One region of the Nocardioides segetis genome, then DNA from elsewhere that is predicted to be linked to it. Evidence: predicted binding sites of a transcription regulator. Region 1 holds the regulator's gene; the other holds the start of a gene.
The links. Region 1 encodes LexA, which represses DNA repair genes until DNA is damaged. Its sites were predicted from a motif close to TCGAACANNTGTTCGA; they were not measured.
Positions count from the first base shown of each region.

Region 2: ACPZVR_RS01880 (HNH endonuclease signature motif containing protein) is a predicted target of LexA. The motif match lies at 6,324-6,339, and genes of this name have one in related genera.

Region 1 is NZ_JBNINR010000006.1:355,377-363,871, reverse strand. Features, by position in the region: gene ACPZVR_RS14380 (ATP-dependent DNA helicase) at 1-574, shown strand, start outside; gene ACPZVR_RS14375 (MXAN_6640 family putative metalloprotease) at 688-2,277, opposite strand; gene lexA (transcriptional repressor LexA) at 2,345-3,097, opposite strand; gene ACPZVR_RS14365 (LysM peptidoglycan-binding domain-containing protein) at 3,451-3,819, shown strand; gene ACPZVR_RS14360 (hypothetical protein) at 3,992-4,324, opposite strand; gene nrdR (transcriptional regulator NrdR) at 4,699-5,220, shown strand; gene ACPZVR_RS14350 (vitamin B12-dependent ribonucleotide reductase) at 5,402-8,311, shown strand.
Region 2 is NZ_JBNINR010000001.1:423,740-432,234, reverse strand. Features, by position in the region: gene ACPZVR_RS01895 (Ig-like domain-containing protein) at 1-295, shown strand, start outside; gene ACPZVR_RS01890 (helix-turn-helix transcriptional regulator) at 577-3,198, shown strand; gene ACPZVR_RS01885 (LPXTG cell wall anchor domain-containing protein) at 3,337-6,273, shown strand; gene ACPZVR_RS01880 (HNH endonuclease signature motif containing protein) at 6,388-7,689, shown strand; gene ACPZVR_RS01875 (antibiotic biosynthesis monooxygenase family protein) at 7,747-8,064, shown strand; gene ACPZVR_RS01870 (carboxypeptidase-like regulatory domain-containing protein) at 8,081-8,495, opposite strand, start outside.

The sequences.
Region 1 (8,495 bases):
GGCACAGCTCGACGAGATCACCGAGCTCATCGACCAGGCCGACGGTCGCACCCTGGGGCTGTTCTCCAGCCGCCGCGCCGCCGAGGCGGCGGCCGAGCACGTCCGCAAGGCGCTGCCCCACCTCACCACGCTCGCGCAGGGGGAGGCGCAGCTGCCCGAGCTGGCGCGTCAGTTCGTGGAGGACCCCTACACCTGCCTCTTCGGCACCCTGGGGCTGTGGCAGGGGCTCGACGTCCCCGGCGACACCTGCCAGCTGGTCATCATCGACCGGATCCCGTTCCCGCGGCCCGACGACCCGCTGATGAGCGCGCGCCAGAAGGCCGCCGACCAGGCCGGCGGCAACGGCTTCATGCAGGTCGCCGCCACCCATGCCGCCCTGCTCCTCGCGCAGGGCAGCGGGCGCCTGATCCGCACCACCGAGGACCGCGGGGTCGTCGCCGTCCTCGACCCGCGGCTGGTGACCGCCCGCTACGGCTCCTTCCTCAAGGCCAGCCTGCCGCCGATGTGGCCCACGACCGACCCCGCGATCGTCCGGCAGGCGCTGGCCCGCCTCAGCGGCCGGGCGCCGAAGTAACGCCGACCCGGCTCAGATTGAACCCGAAATGACGCCGACCCGGCGCAGACTGAACTGTTCGACAGTTCAATCTGCGCCGGGTCGACGCGTTCAGCGCTTCAATCTGCGCCGGGTCAGCGCACCACGCGGGCGCTGACCGAGGCCTTGGCGTCCTTCTTGCCGGAGTTGGCCAGGGTGACCTCGACCCACTTGACCTTCTTGCCGAACGCGAAGGCCTTGGTCTTGTCGCCCTTGCGGTTGACCTTGACCATCTTGGCGACGGGCGCCTTGCCCTTCTTCTTGATCGTCACCACGACGTAGCCGCCCTTCTTGCGCTTGGGGACGTCGACGTGGATCCGCACGCGCGCCTTGCCCGACACCTTCGACTTGAAGCGGATGGTGCGCGAGGCGAGGTGGTTGAGCGAGGTGCGGTCGGAGAAGGAGCGGCGCGCGTTGGTGAGCTTCACGCCGCGCCACAGCCGGGCCCGCGGGTAGGCGGCGCCCTCGGAGTAGTTCAGCGCCGGCTGCCGGTTGGCGGCGGCGAACCAGCCGAACTGCGTGCGCAAGTCGGTGCCGCGCGCGGCCAGCGCGGTGCCGATCGCCTGTCGCGCGTTCGGGGCGCCGGCCGCGAGGTCCCAGATGTCGCGGACGACGACGGGCATGCCGCCGGGCCCGTTGACGGCCGGGAAGCGCTCGCTGAGGTACTTGAAGAAGATCCACGCGCCGTACGGCGCCAGGCCGCGGCGGTAGTCCATCGACTGCGCCGGCTGACCCAGCGGGCCGCCCTTGAGGTACTGGCGGTTGTCGTTGATGTCGTCGTAGATCTCGTCCTCGGCCCACGTCGCGGTGGCCTCGAGCAGCCAGGTCTCCTCGTTGACGTCGTAGGCGAACTGGACGGCGTGGAAGTACTCGTGCGCCGCGGTCACCTGCAGGTTCGCCAGCGGACCGGGGACCGGGCCGTACTCGGCGTAGTTGTTGTCGAGGACGCAGTACGCCGGCGCGGTGACGTGGCCGGCGACCCGCTGGTCGGTCGTGCAGTAGCCGTACAGGCCACGGGAGCCGAGGTCGGCGAGGTAGACGTCGAACAGGTTGGTGCCGCCACCGGCGGTGCCGTCGCCGACGGGCGGACGGTAGCCGGCCGCGGCGTACTTGCCGGCGACGTTGTTCATCACCGAGAGCACGGCGTTGACGTACGCCGGCGTGGCGGCGTCGGCGGTGCTGGAGACGTAGTGGACGCAGATGCCGCCGCCGCAGACCGGCGGGGCCTCACCGGTCGTGTAGCAGGGCAGGCCCGAGCCGGGCGTGCACTCAATGCCACCGCTGCCGGGCGGCGGACGGTGGGCGGTGTTGGGGCGGGCGAGCAGCCGTGCCGCCTCGTCCTGCAGCCCCTTCGGCAGGTCGTCGCGCGTGACGGCGAGGTCGCGCAGCGCCATGGTGAGGTCGGCACCCTCGGCGGTGGTGACGGGCGCCGCCGGGTCGGCTGCGCCGGACGCCGCGGGCTCGAGGAGCTCCTGCACGGCCTCCAGGGCCTGCTCGGCGAGCTCCTGGGCGACGGGGTCGTCGCCCGCGGCCACGGGTACGGCGGACGCCGGGTCCGTCGGGGCGGTGGGGTCGGCCTGAGCGACGCCACCGGACAGCGGCACGATCACGACGGCGGCGAGCAGAGCGCCCAGCAGGGTGCGGAGGGGCAGCCCGGGGAAGGGGAAGCGGCTGCGAGGAGGCATCAGGACCGGCCTTAAGGTGCGGCGACAGGACGTCCTGACCCTATGTCACCGGCCGGTCAGGCCGACCTCACACCCGCCGGAGAACCGCCGTCACCTTGCCGAGGATGGTGGCGTTGGTGCCGTCGATCGGCTCGAAGGCCGGGTTGTGGGGGAGGAGCCAGACCCGGCCGTCCTTGCGCTGGAAGGTCTTGACCGTGGCCTCGCCGTCGATCATCGCGGCGACGATCTCGCCGTTCTCGGCGGTGGGCTGCTGCCGGATCACGACGTAGTCGCCGTCGCAGATCGCGGCCTCGATCATCGACTCGCCGCTGACCTCGAGCAGGAAGAGCTGACCGTCGCCGACCAGCTGGCGGGGCAGCGGGAAGACGTCCTCGACCCGCTCCTCGGCGAGGATCGGGCCACCGGCCGCGATCCGGCCGACGACCGGCACGTTGGCGGGCACCGGCGCGGCGTCGCCGATGCCGGTCTCGTCGAACCCCTGGCGGTCGGGGTCCTCGACGGAGCCCATCGCGCGCCGCGCCGCCATCACCTCGGGCAGGAAGACCTCGAGTGCCCGCGGCCGGTTGGGGTCGCGCTTGAGGTAGCCCTTCTCCTCGAGCGTGCGCAGCTGGTGGGCGACGCTGGAGGTGCTGGTGAGTCCGACGGCCTGACCGATCTCGCGCATGCTCGGCGGGTATCCGCGCTTCTCGATGCTGTCCTTGATGTGGGCCAGGACCCGCTGCTGGCGCGGGGTCAGGCCGGTCGCGTCCGCCGGCCCGTCGGGCAGCTCGGTGACGCTGCTCGGCTGCCCGGTGCGGTCGGTGCCTGTGCGCTCGGCCATGGATGCCCTCCAGATCGGCTCGGGTGGTGCGGTCCGGGAGTGCCCGGATCCGTGGTCCGACGCTAACCGAACCCGTGGGGCCTTTTCAAACATCTGTTCGAACCGCGTGTCGCGCGCTGTAACTACCTGTCCTTACCGCTCCCTGAGCGGTCTACGGGTCAGGGAGCAGCGCGAACAGGTAGTTGCAGCGCGGGCGCGACACGCCGGTCGAACGCAGTTTCGAACAGATCCTGGATTTCTTCGAACACCTGATCTAATCTCGTACACATGTTCGATCGAACGCCTGATCGAACACCTTCCGTCGGACCCCCTGGATAGACCAGGGCCCACGTCCACTTCCCCCGGAGGTCACCATGAGCACGATCACCCTCGCCCCGCGCGTCGCCCCCGCCCGTCGTACGACGAGCGCGTCCCGCTCCCGCGGCCAGGTCCGGCTGACCCGGCGCGGTCGGGTGGTGGTCTTCCTGCTCGCGCTCGCCGTCGTCACGCTGGCCGCCGTGTGGCTGGCCGCCGGCTCGGCCGCGACCCGCGACGACGCCGGCGCGCCGCAGGTCGACCTGGTGACCGTCGCGCCGGGCGACACCCTGTGGGACATCGCCAGCGAGGTCGCGGCCACCTCGGGCGACGACGTGCGCGACATGATGCGCACCATCCAGCAGCTCAACACGCTCGACGGCAGCGTCGTCTACGTCGGGCAGGAGCTGCGGGTGCCGACCTCGTAGCGGGAGGACCGGGTTTCGCGCCCGGTGCTGCCCGGTGCGACCGGTCTGAGGCGCGTCGTCGTGCGCCACGAGCTTCTCCGCTGCCTCGACCCCAGTGGAGATGGGGCCACTCCTGGCCCTGGGGAATGACGAAGGGCGGGATCCGACCGAACCGGATCCCGCCCTTCGCGCGTCATCGCGCGGCGCGCTTGCCCCCCTTGGGGGTGCCGGGGTCGCGCCGGGGTCGCGGCTCGTGGTGGTGCGAGCTCAGGCCGAGCGCACGGGAGAGGCGGATGGCCAGCATGAAGGTGAGGAACAGGCAGAGCATCGCGCCCGCCGATGCGACGCCGAGGAGGACCCAGGCGCTGGACTTGTCGTCGTGGCGCGCGGTCGCGCCGAAGTCGATGGCGGCGATGACGAGATAGCCCCACGCCACGAGCGACAGGGTGATGCCGACGGCGAGCAGGAGCAGGGCGGGGCGGAATCTCGGCTTCGCTCGATCGCCAGCTCGCTTGCCACCCGTCACGGCGGTCATTGTTGCCGATGGGTGGCTGGATTGCCCCGGCAACCCGCCCATCGGGGCCGCCGCGGGGTCCGCGACACGCCCTGCGCGGGCCGTCGTACCGCGGCCGGAGTGCGTGGTGACCTGCACAAACGTGTGGCCGGAGCGGTCGGTCCCGAACTCCTGCCGGGGCCCGCTTGCATCGGTGGTGGCCGGGGCGTACGGTTACCACTACATCTAGTAGTTACAACGATGTAGTTCTCCACATCTAGTCCACAGGGCGACCCTCCGTCACTCACAGGACCGGGGTGGGAACCCACAGATCCCCCCTGGTTTTCCACAAGCAGCACGACCAGGTCGGGACTTGTCCACAGCTCGTACGCTCGGGAGGAGGGGCCATGCACTGTCCGTACTGCAAGCACAACGACACCAAGGTCCTCGACTCCCGGGTCGCCGACGACGGCTGCTCGATCCGGCGGCGCCGGGTCTGTCAGTCGCCGAGCTGTGAGAAGCGGTTCACGACCGTCGAGGCCATGCAGCTGACCGTGCTCAAGCGCTCCGGCGCGACCGAGCCGTTCACCCGCGAGAAGGCCGTCGCCGGCGTCCGCAAGGCCTGCAAGGGTCGCCCGGTGGACGAGGACGACCTGGCCCGGCTGGGCCAGGAGGTCGAGCACCAGCTGCGGCTGGCCGGCAGCCCGGAGATCGCCGCCCACGAGGTGGGCCTGGCGATCCTCTCCCCGCTGCGCCGCCTCGACGAGGTCGCCTATCTCCGCTTCGCCTCCGTCTACCGCGGCTTCGACTCGGCCGCCGACTTCGAGAACGAGATCTCCCTGATGCGGGCCGAGCGCCAGCTCACCTCCACCGCCGTGGTGGAGGAGCGCCCGTCGGCGAGTCTCGAGACAACAGCCCCGACGGGCTGACCACAGACGCCCGGCAGGTAGTGGGGAAGCTGCCTGCCGGGCCACCACCCTTCCCCGAAGGCACCGCCCCTGTCGATCGCAGGAGCTCCGTCCCGCCGCAATCGTGACGACCGCCGCACCCGCTGTACCTGTTGAACCGCCGCCCCCGCCGACCCGCCGCACAGAGGAGACCAGGAGAGCCATGACCGAGACGGCCCGCAACGAGACGACCACCGAGTCGGCCAGCTACCCGAAGGGCGGCCTGAAGATCGAGCGGGTCTTCAGCACCGAGGGCGTGCACCCCTACGACGAGATCACCTGGGAGCGCCGCGACGTCGTCCAGACGAACTGGAAGACCGGCGAGACCGTCTTCGAGCAGCTCGGTGTCGAGTTCCCCGACTTCTGGTCGCTCAACGCCTCCACCATCGTCACCACCAAGTACTTCCGCGGCGCCGTGGGCACGCCCGAGCGGGAGCGCGGCCTCAAGCAGCTCATCGACCGCGTCGTGTCGACGTACGTCAAGGCGGGCAGGGAGCACGGCTACTTCGCGAGCGCGGCGGACGCGGAGGTCTTCGAGCACGAGCTGACCTGGCTGCTCGCGCACCAGTACTTCTCCTTCAACTCCCCGGTGTGGTTCAACGTCGGCACGACCGCGCCGCAGCAGGTCTCCGCCTGCTTCATCCTCTCGGTCGACGACTCGATGGACTCGATCCTCAACTGGTACAAGGAGGAGGGCTTCATCTTCAAGGGCGGCTCCGGCGCCGGCCTGAACCTCTCCCGGATCCGCTCCTCCAAGGAGCTCCTCAGCAGCGGCGGCACGGCCTCGGGCCCGGTCTCCTTCATGCGCGGCGCCGACGCGTCGGCCGGCACCATCAAGTCGGGCGGCGCCACGCGGCGCGCGGCCAAGATGGTCGTGCTCGACGTCGACCACCCCGACATCGAGGAGTTCGTCGAGACCAAGTGGCGCGAGGAGGACAAGATCCGCGCCCTGCGCGACGCCGGCTTCGACATGGACCTCGGCGGCAAGGACATCACCTCGGTCCAGTACCAGAACGCCAACAACTCGGTCCGGGTCACCGACGAGTTCATGCGCGCGGTCGAGAACGGCTCCGAGTTCGGCCTGCGCGGCCGGATGACCGGCGAGGTCATCGAGACCGTCGACGCCCGCAGCCTGTTCCGCAAGATCAGCGAGGCGGCCTGGGCCTGCGCCGACCCCGGCCTGCAGTACGACGACACGATCAACGACTGGCACACCAACCCCGAGACCGGCCGGATCACCGCGTCCAACCCGTGCTCGGAGTACATGTCGCTCGACAACTCCTCGTGCAACCTCGCCTCGCTCAACCTGCTGAAGTTCCTGCGCGACGACGACACCTTCGACGCCCCGCTGTTCGCCAAGGCCGTCGAGCTGATCATCACCGCGATGGACATCTCGATCTGCTTCGCCGACTTCCCGACCGAGCCGATCGGCGAGACGACCCGCAACTACCGCCAGCTCGGCATCGGGTACGCCAACCTCGGCGCGCTGCTGATGGCGATGGGCCTCGGCTACGACTCCGAGGGCGGTCGCGCGATGGCGGCCACCGTCACGTCGCTGATGACCGGCACGTCGTACCGTCGCTCCGCCGAGCTCGCCGCGATCGTCGGCCCCTACAACGGCTACGCCCGCAACGCCGAGGCCCACCAGCGCGTGATGCGCAAGCACCAGGCCGCCAACGACGACGTGCGCACCCTGCACATCGCCGACGCCGAGGTCCACAAGCTGGCGACCGAGGAGTGGGCCAAGGTCGTCGAGCTCGGCAAGACCAACGGCTTCCGCAACGCGCAAGCCTCCGTGCTCGCGCCGACCGGCACCATCGGCTTCATGATGGACTGCGACACCACCGGCATCGAGCCCGACTTCTCGCTGGTGAAGTTCAAGAAGCTCGTCGGCGGCGGCTCGCTGCAGATCGTCAACCAGACCATCCCGCGGGCGCTGAAGAAGCTCGGCTACGACGAGGAGAAGATCGAGGCGATCGTCGCCTACATCGGCGAGCACGGTCACGTCGTCGACGCCCCAGGCCTCAAGCCCGAGCACTACGAGGTCTTCGACACCGCGATGGGCGAGCGCGCGCTCAAGCCCATGGGCCACGTGCTGATGATGGCCGCGTGCCAGCCGTTCCTGTCGGGGGCGATCTCCAAGACGGTCAACCTGCCCGAGTCGGCCACGGTCGAGGACATCGAGCAGATCTACCTCGAGTCTTGGAAGCTCGGCCTCAAGGCGACCGCGATCTACCGCGACAACTGCAAGGTCGGCCAGCCGCTCGCCGACGGCGGCGGCAAGGCCAAGAAGGACGCCGCCGACGCCGCGGAGGCCGCCGAGGGCAAGGTCGTCGAGAAGGTCGTCGAGAAGGTCGTCTACGCACCGACCCGCAAGCGCCTGCCGAAGTCCCGCCAGGCCCGCACGACGTCGTTCACGGTCGCCGGTGCCGAGGGCTACATGACCTCGGGCGCCCACGACGACAACACGCTCGGCGAGATCTTCCTCAAGCTCGGCAAGCAGGGCTCGACCCTGGCCGGCGTGATGGACGCCTTCTCGATCGCGGTCTCGATCGGCCTGCAGTACGGCGTCCCGCTGGAGACCTACGTCTCGAAGTTCACCAACCTGCGCTTCGAGCCCGCCGGCCTCACCGACGACCCGGACGTCCGGATGGCGCAGTCGATCATGGACTACGTCTTCCGCCGCCTGGCGCTGGACTACCTGTCCTTCGAGGAGCGCTCCGCGCTCGGCATCTACTCCGCCGAGGAGCGCCAGCGCCACCTCGAGACCGGCTCCTACGAGCCGATCGAGGAGACCGGCAGCGCCTCCGAGCTCCTCGAGTCCGCCCCGGTCGCCACGTCCGCTCCGGTCGAGGTCGAGGTCGAGGTCGTCGATGCCGACACCGACGACGACCCGCTCGCCGGCGCTCCGGTCGTCGAGGCCAAGACGGCCAAGACGACCGCCGAGCTCCTCGAGCAGATCACCGGCCACGCCGTCGACAGCCCGCTGTGCATGACCTGCGGCACCAAGATGCGTCCCGCCGGCTCCTGCTACGTGTGCGAGGGCTGCGGCAGCACCTCCGGCTGCAGCTGAGCCGAGGGCGTTTCGAGACGCAGGCGACTACGACGGCCTGGTCCCTCCTCGGAGGGGCCGGGCCGTTCGGCGTCGGTGATGCGAAGTTCCGAGCAAGGCCGGCCTGGGCCCAGTGGCCACGGACCGCGCAGTGGATGGTCACGAGTCGACTGAGGGATAGCGGCTACCGGCGCACCCGCCCGCG
Region 2 (8,495 bases), on a different contig from region 1:
GGTCATCGCCGGCCACGTCTCCGACCGCGGCGACCGGCCCGGCGCCTTCGGCAGGCTCCGCAAGGCCCGCCCCGGCCAGGTCATCACCGTCCGCACCGCCGGCGGAGACCTCCAGCGCTACCGGATCAAGACCATCACCACCCAGCCCCGCACCCGAGGACTCACCGGCACCGCCACCTCCACCACCGGCGAGCACCAGCTCACCCTGGTCACCTGCACCGGCCGGGTCACCTACCGCAACGGCAACTTCCACTACACCAAGAACCTCGTCGTCACCGCCGTCCCGCTGGGATGAGGGCGAGCGGTGCGAGCGGACGGACGGGTGACATGACGGGCGACATCCGCCTCGCCGCGTTGCCGCCACCACGGCGGTGCGCGTTGGCTTGACCGGCGGCGCGTGGTTCCGCATCCGCGGACCGCGCACAGCTCCGGCGTCGCGGGTGGGGCGACGACGCCGGCAGACGGGTGCGACCCGGACGGCCCACTCCCCCCAGGCCGGTCCGGGTCGCACCTCCCTCCCCTCCCGCACCCGTCGTACGCGATGATGGTCTCGTCGACTCGGGTCGAGGAGGAGCGATGGCGACAGGGAGTCCCGTGCTCCTGTCGCGAGCCCGACTGCACGACGCCCTCGACGGGGCGACCACGCCCCTGACGGTCCTCGCGGCGCCCAGCGGGTTCGGGAAGACGAGCCTGGTCCGGGCCTGGGTGGACACCCTGGTCCCGCCGGACCCTGACGCCGACCCTGCCGCCGACCCTGCCGCCGAGGTCGTCTGGGTGACGCTCGAGAACGACCTCGAGTCCCGCTCCGCCTTCTGGCAGACCGTGCTGGCGGCGGCGGGCCGGGTCGGGATCGTGGACGGTACGGCGACCGGCCTGCTGACCGAGATCGAGTCGAGCTCCGACCCGGCCGCGGTGATCGCCCGCGGTCTCACCGGCCGCGACCGTCCGGTGCTCGTGGTCGACGCCTACGAGAAGGTCCGCGCCGCGGCGGCGCAGGTGGACACCGACCTGCTCCGGTTGGTCCGTCTGGTCCCGCGGCTCCGGGTCGTCATCACGACCCGGACGCCCGGTGGTCTCGCCGGCCCTGCCCGCAGCCTGCGCGGCGAGGTGCACGTGCTCACCGAGGACGACCTCGCCTTCACCCTCGACGAGACCCGCGACCTGGTGGCCGCGTTCGGCGACCCGAGGCGTGCCGATGCCGCGCCGGCCCTGTACACGGCGACGCACGGCTACCCGCTGGCGCTGCGCGCCGCGCTGCTGGCCCGGCCCCAGGACCGACCGCGGGCCGCGGCGGGCCACCGCGACCCCGCCTGGCAGGCCCTGGTGGCCGAGGACCTGCGGGGCCAGCTCGCCCGCGGCGCGGCGTACCCCTTCGTGCTGGCGACCAGCGTGCCGCCGTACTTCGACGCCGAGCTGGCCCTGGAGCTGGCCGCCGCCCTGCCCGGGGTCACCGGACCGGCGGAGGTGAAGGAGATCCTCGACGACCTGGAGTGGAACGGCTTCGGACGCTGGATCCCCTTCGCGCCGGGCCACCAGGTCTTCCAGTACGTCGAGCCGCTGCGCGACGCGATGCTCGCCGAGGCCCGCCGGCAGCCCGCCGACGAGCAGCGGCGGGCGGCGGAGCGCAGCGCGTCGTGGCTGTATCGCCACGGCAGCTACGAGGCGGCTCTGGAGATGGCCGTCGGCGCCGGCCTCTTCAGCATCGCGGCCCGGGTCTACGCCGCGGTGGTGGTGACCACCCAGGACGCCACGTCGGCCGGCCTGGTGGACCGCCACCTCGCCTCCGTCCCGAGCCGGGCGCTCACCCAGTTCCCCGCGCTGGCCTTCGGCCGCGGGCTGGCCTGCTTCCGTGACCCGTCGCTGCGCGGCGCGGCGGCCGACTACTTCCGGATCTCCGCGCGCTGGGACGGGCCCCGGTTCGCGAACCCGACCGCCGGCGAGTACCTCCTCGGGTACGTCGCGAAGGTCGTCAGCCTGCGCCTGCTCGGCCGGGTCGAGGAGTCCGGGCGGGCGGCCGCGGAGGCGCTGTCCTTCCACGAGCGGATGCCGGACGGCGATCGCGAGCGGGTCGCCTTCCTCGGCCCGATGGCGCTGCGCAACCTCGCCTACTCGCAGTTCCTCGCGGGCGACCCCGAGGGCGCGCGCGACAGCACCGCGCGCGCGGTCGCGATGGCCACGGACCCGGTGGTGCGCAACCACACCGCGGTGTACGCCGTCGGCCTGGGCGCCTTCGAGGGCCGCACGGTCGAGGCCCGCTCGGCGCGGTCGCTCCTGACGCCGGCGGCATGGCGTCCGGGCGAGGACCGGTCCTACGCCAACGCCCTGGGCCGGATCGGCGAGGCGATCCTGCTGCTCGACGACTTCGACTTCGCCGGTGCCGCGGCCGCCTTCGAGGCCACGACCTTCCGCGACACCACCGAGCACTGGCCGCTGCTGACCTGGACCCTGCTGCATGCGCATATCGGCCTGGGGACCGCGGCGGCCGAGGCGCGGCGGGTCGAGGAGCTGCTGCGCCGCACGCCCGCCCCGCCGGTGATGGGCGACAGCGTCGGGGCCGCCGCCGTCCGGGGCGCGTTGGCGGCGTCCTGGCTCGCCGCCGGAAACCACGCGCGGGCCACGGCGGTGCTGCGCTCCCGCACGAGGTACGCCGGGCAGCTGGCGCCCGCGGCCGCGCTGGCCGGCCTGCTGGCGGGCGACGCGGCGGGCACCCTCGCCGCCCTGCCGGCGTGGGAGGCGGACCGCGGGCACACCGCGCGCTCCCTGGCCGCCCTGCTCGTCCTGGGCGCGGCGGCCGCCGCGCGCACCGGCCAGGAGGAGGCGGCGGCCGCCCTGCTGGAGCGGGTGCTCGCCCAGGTCGGTGCCGGCGGTGCCCAGCTGCACCTGCTGTACCTCCCGCCGGAGGACGTCGCCGCCCTGCGCCGGACCGCGGCGCGGCGCAGCAGCCTGGCGGTCCAGGACCATCTGGCTGCGCCGGTCCCGGCCTGCTTCGTCGCGGCCCCCACCGTGGTGGCGCTGACCCGGCAGGAGCGGGCCGTCCTCGCGGCGCTGGCGCAGCACCCGAGTCGCAGCGAGCTCGCGGCCGCGATGCACCTGTCGGAGAACACCGTGAAGACGCACCTGCAGCGGATCTACCGCAAGCTCGGCGTCAGCTCGCGCAAGGCGGTCATCGAGCGCGCGATCGAGCTCGACCTGCTGTAGGCCTCCGCTCCGACGCGGTGGGGTGACTTTCGGGGCGACTTGTGGCCCGGTGCCCTTGCCGAGACCGACGGGGCGGCGTTCGGTGGAGTCGCCCGCAGCGTGACCGGCCTGCGGGATCCCCCGATCGGAGTCCTCCCCATGCGCGCACGCCGTCGCCCGGCCGTGGCCCTCGCCCTCGGCGCGGCCACCCTGCTCCTGCTGACGGGCATCGCGCCCGCCGCGGCCGACGACCCCGCGTCCCCGGACGGCACCGCCGCCGCGACCACCGACGCCGCCTCCGGGACCGAGGCCGGCGCCGGCGCCACGGCGGAGCCCGAGCCGACCCCGGAGAGCGAGCCGACTCCCGAGAACGAGCGGACAGAGAGCGAGCCGCCGGAGAGCGAGCTGACGGAGACCGAGTCGACGCCGGAAGGCGGGCGGGGCCCCGCCTCCCCGACCGGGCCCGGTGACGATCCGGCGGGACCGGCCGAGCCTGCCGAGCACGCGGGACAGCCCGAGCAGCCCGAGCAGACCGGGCAACCTGAGCAGACCGCGGACGCGGCGGCGACTCCCACCGGGATCGTGGTGGATCCGCGCTCGGGCACCACACGGGCCGGTGTCGCGGTGGGGTACGAGGTGTGGACCATCGGCGCCCAGGGGATGGCGCTGACCGACGTGACCGACGAGGCCGTCGTGGAGTTCGTGGGCGACGCCGGCTCGTGTGCCGCGGGCTCGTGCCTGTCGACGAGCAGCGGGCTCTTCCCGCTCAAGGCGACCTGGGGTGGCTTCACCGCCTTCAACCGATTGCGGGTCGCACCCGGCGAGCCCACCGGGATCATCCTCCGGCCCGCGACCGCCACCGTCGGCGTGGGCGGCAACCGGGTCTTCGAGGCGAAGCTCGCCGACCAGTACGGCAACCGCGTCGACGACGCCGACGAGGTCGACTTCACGCCCGACCCCGGGCTGTACTGCACGACCGAGACCGCCAGCATCCGATGCTGGCCGACCGCGCCGGGCACCTACACCATCACGGCGAACCTGCGCAGCGACCCGACCCGGACGGCCACCTCCACCCTGGTCGGGGAGCCCGGCGACGACGCCCTCGCCGGGATCTCCGTCGACCCGCGGATGACGACCGTCGCTGCCGGAGCGCCGGTGCCGCTGGTCGTCCAGGGGCTGACGACCAGCGGCCACGACGTCGACGTCACCGACCGGGCCACGGTCCGGGCCTGGCCCGTGAACGGGAACGGCGTGCCGGACCTGACCGCCGAACGCGAGTGTCCCGCCGCGACGTGCACGTTCACCGACGTGGGCAGGTACCGCATCCTGGTCACCGTCGCCGGCTCCACGCTGACCGCCGACGCCGAGGTCGAGGTCGTGCCGGCCGCACCCGTCGGGCTCGTCCTCGACCCCGCCGAGGCCGCCGTCACGGCCGGCACGACGCACGCCTTCCAGGCGGCACTCGTCGACGCCCACGGCAACCGCATCCCGGCGGAGGGGGCGACCTACACGATCGAGGCGCCCGGCACCTGCGCCGCGGGCGCCTGCACGTCCGCCACCCCGGGCACCTACGTCGTCACCGCCCACCACGACGGCCGGTCGGCGGCGGCGACGCTGCGGGTCCACGCCGACACCCGGCCGACGCAGGGCATCGCCCGGATCGAGGTCGCGCCGACCGCGCCGAGCGTCCTGGCGGGCGAGCCGGGCACGTTCGTCGTACGCGCCTACGGCCCCGGCGGCGAGCCGCTCGGCACCGTCACCGACGACGCCACGCTCACCATCGAGGGGGCGGGCACCTGGCGCAACGGCATCTACGGCGAGCGCCGCCTCACCTGCAGCGCCGACACCTGCACGTCGACCGTCGTCGGCGAGCACGCCGTCACCGCCCGGTTCGGCGAGCTGACGGCGACCACCACGATGGTCGTCGTCAGCGACGGCTCCGGCGTGTTCAGCGGCCTCGCGCCGGCGAACGCCGTGATCAGCGCGGGTGAGACGCAGACCTTCCTCCCGGGCCTCATGGATCGCTACGGGAACCTGGTCGAGGTCTCCGCCACGTTCGGCCGCCTCGAACTGCGGGGCAGCGCCGGCGTGACGTGCACCGGCCAGGTCTGCGGCTCGACGAAGGCGGGCGCCTACCTGATCGCGATCAAGTCGGTCAACGGGATGGAGGTCGACGAGGAGACCGCCTGGCTCTTCGCCGGCGTCCTGACCGTGGTCCCGGGCCCGGTCGACCGGATCGGCATCGACCCGGCCAGCGTCACCGTCCCCGCCGGAGAGTCGGCCGAGCTCACGACGACCGCGTACGACGCCTACGACAACGTGGTCGCCGACGTCACCGACGAGACCGACCTCGTCGCCGCTGCGGGAGCCACCTGCACGACCGGCCGCTGCACCAGCACCGTCGCGGCGACGTACCCGGTCACCGGCACCTACGACGGCAAGACGGCCGATGCGCAGCTCCGGGTCGTCCCGGGGCCGGTCGACGAGGTCGTCGTCTCGCCCGGCACCGCGTCCATCCGGACCGGCGAGACCCAGACGTTCACGACCACGGGCCTCGACGCCTTCGGCAACGAGGTGGGCGATCTCACCGAGGCGACGACCTTCACCGTGTCCGAGCCCGGCACCTGCGCCGCCAACGCGTGCGGGTCCGGCCGGGCCGGCGAGCTGACCGTCACCGGTTCGTACGTCGTGCCCGCACCTCCCCTGCTGCAGCGGCTCGCCTCGGACGGACCGGGCGCCGCGTTCGCCGCGCCCGGCGACACCGTCACCGGGACGGCCACCCTGACCGTCACCGCGCCGGGCACACCCGGCCCCGGGACGACCGGTCCGGGCGCGGGGAGCCCGGGTGGCGGCACCCCCGGCGACGACGGGACGGGCGGGGCCGGCGGCAAGGGAGGCAGCGGCAAGGGCGGACCCGGCGGGACCGGCTCCGGGCCCGGGACCGGGGCCGGCGGGCAGGGCGCCGGCGCCGGGGACGCCGGCGCCCTGCCCGCCACCGGATCCGAGGTGACCTGGTGGCACGGACTCGTCGCCGCGCTGCTCCTCCTCGCCGGCCTCGCAGTCGTGGGCACGTCCCGCCGGCGACACGCCCGCTGAGAGGACCGCAAGACCGGCCACGAAAGAGCTTTCCACAGGCGGCCCATGAATCGAACATATGTTCGACTCATCTGATAGGATCGACGTACGTCGCGCTCTCGGAAAGGCCGCACGATGACCGTCGCACCACTCGTTGAGCAGCCGTTGCTGGCCGCGGTGGCCGACGCGCGTGCGGTGCTGGGTCGGGTGGCCGACCTGCAGCCGTTGTACCTCTCGGTCGGGGAGAAGGAGCGACTGCTGGTCGAGTCGGCCCGACTGGCGGCGCAGGTCGACGAGCTTCGGCTGCGCTGTCTCGCCGAGGCAGGAGATGTCGCGGACAAGCACGGTGCCCGTGACGCCGGAGCCTGGCTGGCACACGCCACCCACCTCGACCCGGCGGCCGCGAGCGCCGATCGACGACTCGCCGGCGCCTTGCAGGACCGGCCGCTGCTGGCGGCCGGCATGCGAGCCGGTGGCGTCAACGCGGCACAGGCCCGAGTGATCGCGGCAGCCGTCGATGACCTGCCCGATCGACTCGGGGCCGACCTGCGCGCCGATGCCGAGGCTCGGCTGGTCGACTATGCCGGCGAGTTCGGTCCCGCAGACCTGCGGCGACTCGGCCGACGGATCCTCGACGTGCTCGCGCCGGAGATCGCCGAGGAAGAAGAGGCCAAGCGAATAGAAGCCGAGGAAGCCGCCGCCCGCGAACGGGCCTCCCTGAAATTCCGCAACCTCGGCGACGGACGCTCCCGGATGTCCGGAGTGCTCCCGACCAGCACGGTCGAGCGACTCAAGGGCTATCTCGACGCCCACACCAATCCCGCCCGCCGCACCTCCGACACCAGCGGTACCGACGACATCGACACCGGCCCGACCGAGGACGCGAAACCCGACCTGAACCCGGACCTGGCGCGCTCGCCGTTCCACCGCCGCCGGGCCTGGGCCTTCATGGACCTGCTCGAGCTCCTCGACCCCGACCGCCTCCCTGAGCACGGCGGCGACGCGACCACTGTCACGGTGACCATCAGCCTCGACCAGCTCCGCACGGACCTCGCCACCGCCGGCCTGCTCACGGGCGAGGGAGAGGAGACGATCTCCGCGAGCGAGGCACGACGCCTGGCCTGCCAGGCCCGCATCATCCCGGTGGTCCTCGACGGCCACGCACGCGTACTCGACCTCGGTCGGTCGGCCCGGTTGTTCCAGCCCGCCCAGCGCGTGGCGATCCGACTCCGCGACCACGTCTGCCGTGCCGCGGGATGCACCATCCCCGCCCGCTGGTGCCACCTGCACCACCTGGATCCCTGGTCCAGCGGCGGGGCCACCGATCTCGACCTCGCCGTGACCCTGTGCGGCCACCACCATCAGCGCATCCACGACCACCGCTACACCCACACCCGCCTCCCCAACGGCGACATCCGCTTCCACCGACGCACGTAGGTCGACGGACACCGGGGCTGGATAGGCTCACACCAGCCCACCGCCCCGGAGGAACCCATGTCCGTCGTCAAGATCAACGCCATCCAGGTCCCGCCCCAGGCCGGCCCCGAGCTGGAGAAGCGGTTCGCCGCACGCGCCGGGGCGGTCGAGGGTGCGCCGGGCTTCCTCGGCTTCCAGCTCCTGCGGCCCACCGCCGGGGAGGAGCGCTACTTCGTCGTGACCCAGTGGGCCGACGAGGAGTCCTTCGCGGCCTGGCGGGACGGGGACGCGCGCGCGGCCCACGCGACGCCGGCCGGCGAGGCCCCGCGCAAGCCGGTGTCGACCGGCGCGGACCTGTTGGAGTTCGAGGTCGTGCTGGACGTCAAGCCCGCCTGAGCGATCCCGGTCCCGGTCAACAGCCGGCGGGCACCGCGGCCTGGGCGGCAGTGACCGCTGCGGTCGCCGCCGCCTGGTCGGACCGCACGGCCGCGAGCGCCTTCCGGGCCGCCTTCGCGCGCTTCCTCGCCTTGGCGATCTTGGCCTTCGCGGCGCCCGCCTTCTTCAGCTTCTTGAGCTTCTTGGCCATCGTGGCCGCCTTGACGCTCGCCGCGTCGACCACCGTCGCGGCGGCCGTCGCCGCCGCGCTCGCCCCGGCCAGCGCGTTCGCGGCCGCCGCGCACGCCGCCGGGTCCTTCACCGGCCCGCGCGGCGCGGACTCGGCGAAGCCGGGCTCGGCGAAGCCCGCGGCGGTCACGACCTCCTGGACGACGATGCTGCGGCCCGCGTCGCCCGGCCGGACGACGTACGTCGGGGAGGGTCCGGTCGCC